Regions from separate parts of the Alkalihalobacterium sp. APHAB7 genome, predicted to be linked through region 1. Evidence: riboswitches for the same ligand, from Rfam matches in the RefSeq annotation. Region 1 holds a riboswitch; each other region holds the start of a gene.
What was found. A riboswitch is a leader RNA that binds a small molecule or an ion and turns the genes downstream of it on or off. The one in region 1 is predicted to bind lysine.

Region 1 (2,209 bases):
GAATTTATTGGTCCAAATGAAACAACGAATGTTCCTGTTTTTGTACAAATTGTACTTGCTGAACTTGGAATAGAATTACTGAGGATGGCCGCCATCCATACTCCGTCCCCTTTAGCAACCGCATTAGGGTTAGTTGCGGCATTATTAATAGGTGAAATTGCAATTAATGTAGGATTGTTTGTGCCAGAAGTCATTTTATACGTCGCTTTAGGAGCGATTGGAACATTTGCTACACCGAGTTATGAATTAGGGATAGCGATGAAAGTAGCAAGGTTAGCATTATTGTTAGTTGTAGCTATCTTTAAATTACCAGGATTTGTTATTGCTTCAACGATATTTATTTTACTTCTAACGATGATAAAATCTTTAAATAAACCATATTTATGGCCATTATTGCCATTTAATCCAGCTGCCTTTTGGCAAATTCTCGTTCGAGTTTCTGTGCCGTCCGTTAAACGGCGTCCTAGCATAGTCAGTCCAAAGGATCCGATTAAACAATCATAAATTAATATGTATAAGACATATCGTTAACAATGTTGCCACTTAGCAAGGATTATGATAAAGTGTACCTATTAATTGTATAAGTCCCTCATTTCTTTATGAAACACGGGGTAGAGGTGCAGTGAGAATGAGTATGTCTGAAGAGCGAGATGGAAGCGATGATTCAGGCAGAAAGGTCGATTTGCCGAAGTGAAAGAGTGGTACCATCCTATTCTTTTACTGGGGTGTCATTAAAAAAGTGACACACTGTCACTGTTAAATACAGTGGAGTACTATTCTACAAATGAGGTTACTCTTGCTATGGCTCGGTCATAACAGCTAGTGTAACTACATTAGCTGTTTTTTTATTAACCAAATAGGTAGGTATCTCACCTTTCATTTATACAATTAGAATATAAAACGGATCTCCAATCTCTCATATATAGAAGGAATATTTTTATATGTTGTAGATTGTTAGTTGATGCGAAGATAGGAGAGAGAAACGATGCACTTACATGGTACAAGTAGAGTTAATGACATTGGCCACCTGGAAATTGGTGGAATTGATACAGTTGAACTTGCGAAGCAATACGGAACTCCTCTGTTTGTTTATGATGTTTCACTCATTCGACAGAAGGCAAAAGCATTTAAAACGGCATTTAATGATTTAGATGTAAGAAGTCAAGTTGCTTATGCTAGTAAAGCATTTAGCTGTGTTGCAATGGTTCAACTCGCAAATGAATTAGATCTAAGCTTAGATGTCGTTTCAGGTGGGGAACTGTATACGGCAATGATTGCTGGCTTTCCTATGGAGCGTGTTCACTTTCATGGGAATAATAAAAGTCCAGAAGAAATAGATATGGCTGTTCGTGCAAACATAGGTTGTTTTGTAGTAGATAATTTTTATGAATTAGAATTATTAAAGCAAGCAGCAAATACACATCAACGTAAAGTATCTATATTATTAAGAACAACTCCAGGTGTAGAAGCACATACACATGATTATATTACTACAGGTCAGGAAGACTCTAAATTCGGATTTGATTTGTTAAGCGGGCAAGTAGATCGGGCAATTGAGTGGGCTTTGGATTGTGAGCAACTTGAATTACTAGGAATTCATTGCCATATAGGTTCACAAATTTTTGAAACGACTGGATTTGTCTTGGCTGTTGAAAAGCTTTACACTTATATTGAAAATTGGTCTAAGTCATTAAACTTTGACTTAAAAGTATTAAATTTAGGTGGAGGTTTTGGTATTCGTTATATTGAAGGCGATGAACCATTACCGGTTGGTGATTATGTAAAAGCTACGATTGAAGCTGTTCAACATCATGTGAATAAATTGAATTTATCAATGCCGGAAATTTGGATTGAGCCAGGTCGATCACTAGTTGGTGACGCGGGAACAACTCTATATACATTAGGTTCACAAAAGGATATTCCTAATGTCCGTCATTACCTTTCAGTTGATGGTGGAATGACAGATAACCTTCGCCCAGCCTTATATCAAGCGAAGTACGAAGGAATTCTTGCTAATCGTGCTAATGATCAAGTGGAAACGAAGTATTCGATAGCTGGTAAGTGCTGTGAGAGCGGTGATATGCTCATTTGGGATTTACCGCTTCCGAAAGCCAATCATAAAGATGTATTAGCTGTTTTTTGTACAGGCGCGTACGGGTATTCCATGGCTAATAATTATAACCGAATTCCTCGTCCGGCAGTTGTATTT
Region 2 (2,209 bases), on a different contig from region 1:
AAAACGCCATTGCACCAGCAACAATAAAGATAATTACAGGTAAAAGCGCAAGTGGAATATTCCCGTCAATCAACGTCGCTAAATACGCGCCAGTCCCTAAATCGCCAATAATTTCAATAATCGTCCATGCGAAAATTAAAATATAGATCGCAGGAAGCATCGATTTTATACCTGCCCACAACCCCATTCCAAAGTCTTTCGCTGGTACTTTTTTCATTAATGTTAAAATAACAGCTGCTGCTAATCCAAGTAAGCCTCCATAGACGAGAGCTGCAGCTACATCGGTATTTTCAAAGATTTCAAGAATCGTTGCTGTTCCTTCTGTTCCTTGAATTCCCGTAATAACCATAAAGAAAATTGTACCAACAATTAAAGTAATAATCGGTAATACGAGATCTCTTACTTTACCATTTTCCACAGGTTGAACATCCATGTTTTCCCCTGGAGGTATTCCTTTTGCTTTATCTACCACTTCACCCGTTTCAATGGCTAACTTTTCGTGTTTTTTCATCGCACCGAAATCTAGCTTAAACCATGCCACCGCTAAGACGAGTAGTACAGCAAATAAGGCATAGTAGTTCATTGGAACAATAATTAAAAAGGCTTGAAGTGCTTGATATTGAGTAACACTATGTGTCATTAAGATACCGCCGATGATTGCGATAATATAAGCTCCCCAACTAGAAATTGGTGAAATGACACACATTGGAGCAGATGTCGAGTCCACGAGATACGCTAGCTTTGAGCGTGAAATTCGATGACGGTCTGTTAAAGGACGACTTACATTTCCAACTGTTAAACTATTAAAATAATCATCAATAAAGATAATAATACCTAACACAACGGTTACTAATTGAGCACCTACTCTTGTTTTTACGCGTTTAAGCGCCCACTCACCAAACGCACGACTTCCACCTGATAAAGCAATTAGGGAAGCGAGCATTCCTAATAATAATAAGAAAAAGATAATATAAAGCTCCCAATCATTGATTGCACCGTCCACATAGAAAATCGCTGCTACAATCCCAAAGATTTGCGTTAAAGAACTGATTGGATCGAACCCATTTAGTAATAACGCACCGACAATAATCCCTGCCCCTAGCGAAATCAATACACGTCTCGTTATAATAACTAAGATTAACGCTAGCACGGGAGGAATTAATGATAATACTGATGTTTCCATCTTTTGACCTCCTACTAATTTTTTTTACTACAATTGGAACCAAAAAAAGGCTTACTCTAAAGTGTCATTCACTTCAAAAAATCTAGTTGAAGTGGTGACTCTATCTTCTTGAGTAAGCCTCTCTAATCGAGCATCTATTGGCTCCCCATCAACTAAAGTAGTCCTCCACAGCACCGGTGCTGTGACAGTGTTACACCTATTCGATGCAACCCCAGCAAAAAGTACGTTAACAAGTACTCTCACTTCGGCAAGTTCCCCTTTCATCAGTACTCACAGTTGTCATCCTCCTACTGATTACTCTTGAAACTCGCGCCTCTACCTCATCATTACTTGATGAGGTGTAACTATTTACTTTGTCATTGACCACGCTATAGTATAGCATTATTCTAAAAAAACGCCAAATGTAATTTCTGTTATTTTCAGCAGGAGATAACTCTTACTTTTTGGTTTTTCAACACGTGTCCACTATCGGACAACCTTCAATTGGAGCACTAAGTTAATTATCTCTTACAGCATCTTGAATGTCTGACTCTCTAATGAAGGTAGGTGCTGGACCCGTTCCACCCACATTATAATATTCTGGAACTTTCCCTGGAACTAACGTCATACCAATCGGAATCGAGGTCTTAACAACCTCCATATCTGTTGCAAATGGAATAACGATTTTAACATCCACTTGCAGATCGAGATATAGAGATAACATCGTATTATTGATGCCCGTATTTTCTACTTGATGCCTCATATTTGCCTTTACATCCCCAATCGCTGTAAATCGAACCGGAATTTGCGGACCTAAATGAGCGAGTAGAGCATTGTTTGTCGCTTGACCTAAAGGAATCGTATAAATAATACCGTCTTGTGTGTAAATTTCTTCGTTAAAATCAACTTCCACACCATCAGGAAGGACCATCTCATGGACTCTGCCTTGTTCCATTAATCGTAAATAGCGTTGAACCCGTTGTGTCGCTTCAGATTGAACACGAGCGACAATAGATGAATTAAATGTGATCGAGGCGATATCTCCAT
Region 3 (2,209 bases), on a different contig from region 1:
TACAGCCAACGCCTCATCTAATGAAGAACGGCTTGTTGAAAAAGAAATGCTTGTTTTTTCTTCAGCAGTTTGGTTTTGTATAATAATATCTACATTAATACCGTGTTCTGATAATATGCTAAATACATTTGACAGCGTTTCGATTAGGTTGGGCAACCCTGAAACAGTGATTTTCGTTACATCATTTTCAAATGCAATCCCGCGTACAATTAAATTTTGTTCCATTGAAACGTCCTCCTCAATTAACGTACCTACTTCCTCAACCATACTTGAGGCAACCATTAATTTCACTTGATAATTTTTTGCAAACTCCACAGCTCTAGGATGTAAAACCCCTGCTCCTAAATTGGCCATTTCTAACATTTCATCATAAGAAATCGAATGCAGCTTTCTCGCTCCGCTTATGAACCGTGGATCTGTCGTATACACTCCTGTAACATCTGTATAAATATCGCATCGCTCTGCTTTTAATGCAGCTGCTAACGCAACAGCAGTCGTATCGGAACCGCCTCTACCTAGCGTTGTAATTTCGCCGTCTTGTGACGCACCTTGAAACCCTGCTACAATCACAACATTGCCTAAAGATAACTGCGCTTGAATTTTTTCCGTTTGTATATCCAGTATTCTTGCATTACTATGACTGTCTTCTGTCACGATACCTGCTTGCCATCCTGTGTAAGATGTCGCACCGAGGCCTTTCTTTTGAAGTGCCATAGCAAGTAAAGAAATCGTCACTTGCTCACCGGTTGTAAGAAGCATATCCATTTCACGTTTGCTCGGTTTATCCGATATTTCACTTGCTAGTTTAACGAGTTGGTCTGTTGTTTTCCCCATTGCTGAAACGACAACAACTACTTCATGTCCTTGTGCTACTGTTTTAGCAACTCGTCCTGCAACGTGTTCAATTCTTTCGACTGTCCCTACAGACGTCCCGCCGTATTTTTGTACTATGATCGCCACTATGATTTCATCCTTTCTTGAAAAGACATTCAAAAAGTCCGCTTTTTGTCCTGCTTTTTGAATATAGATTTGTAACTGAGAAAGAAAACAAAAAAAGCAACAGAAAGGAAGAGTCCTCACTGTTGCTTGGAATACCAAAAAAGGTAATAGATGTTCCCTTGCTCCGTGAGATAGTTCTCCACACAACTTTTGGGTTGGTTGCGTGACAGCCTTGTACCTATTCAATACAAGTCCAGCAATAAGAGAGATGAGACTCTTAACGCTTCGGCGAATTCCCCTTTCAGCAAATGTCTATGGAACCCATCTTCCTCACTTTGCCTACTCTTGGTTTTCGCTCCTCTACCACCACTTCAAATTAGAAGTTCGGTATATTAAGTTGTTTTCATTTTAACAGAACATCGTGATACTGACAATTACTTTTTATCTTCATTACTATTTAATACACGTATGATTTCTGCTGCCACTTTTTCTGGAATAGCAATCTTTTTAAAGTCTTCGATGTTTGCTTCTTTCATTTTTTTTATCGAACCAAAATGTTTAAGAAGTTTCCGTCGTCTCTTTTCTCCTACTCCATCAATGTCATCTAAAATAGAAGAAAACATCGTTTTGCTTCGTGCCTGCCTGTGAAAAGTGATCGCAAACCGATGAACTTCATCTTGAATCCTTTGCAATAAATAAAATTCATGACTGTCTCTTTGTAATGGTACTACTTCAGGTGGATCTCCCATGAGAAGTTGAGATGTACGGTGCTTTTCATCTTTAGCTAAACCACATACAGGAATTGTGAGACCGAGCTGATCCTCTAGGACGCTTTGAGCGGCTGCAATTTGTCCTTTTCCTCCATCGATAACAATTAGATCTGGAAATGGACCATTTTCTTTTAACAGCCTTGAATAACGGCGGTAAACGACCTCTCGCATCGAAGCGTAATCATCAGGGCCTTCAACATCTTTTACTTTATACTTTCGGTAGTCCTTTTTACTAGGCTTCCCATCTATAAATGAAATCATTGCTGACACTGGATCAGTTCCTTGAATGTTCGAGTTATCAAATGCCTCAATCCGGTATGGTGTAGAAATACCTAATGCTTTCCCTAAATTTTCAACCGCCTTTATCGTCCGTTCTTCATTTCGTTCAATAATTGCAAATTTCTCTTTTAATGCTGCTTCTGCATTCTTTTGAGCTAGGTTCAGAAGGTCTTTCTTATTACCTCTTTTCGGTTGTTGGACTTTTACCGACAACAGTTGCT

Region 2: another riboswitch for lysine. It lies ahead of ACNSTQ_RS02125 (Na+/H+ antiporter NhaC family protein); the one in region 1 lies ahead of lysA (diaminopimelate decarboxylase).
Region 3: another riboswitch for lysine. It lies ahead of ACNSTQ_RS22345 (aspartate kinase); the one in region 1 lies ahead of lysA (diaminopimelate decarboxylase).

What each region holds. Positions count from the first base shown of each region.
Region 1 covers NZ_JBLWFS010000019.1:29,781-31,989, reverse strand. Annotated here, with positions in the region: gene ACNSTQ_RS16495 (spore germination protein) at 1-504, shown strand, start outside; lysine riboswitch at 605-784, shown strand; gene lysA (diaminopimelate decarboxylase) at 986-2,209, shown strand, end outside.
Region 2 covers NZ_JBLWFS010000001.1:486,718-488,926, reverse strand. Annotated here, with positions in the region: gene ACNSTQ_RS02125 (Na+/H+ antiporter NhaC family protein) at 1-1,183, opposite strand, end outside; lysine riboswitch at 1,334-1,509, opposite strand; gene yunB (sporulation protein YunB) at 1,680-2,209, opposite strand, start outside.
Region 3 covers NZ_JBLWFS010000046.1:6,351-8,559, forward strand. Annotated here, with positions in the region: gene ACNSTQ_RS22345 (aspartate kinase) at 1-960, opposite strand, end outside; lysine riboswitch at 1,124-1,310, opposite strand; gene uvrC (excinuclease ABC subunit UvrC) at 1,374-2,209, opposite strand, start outside.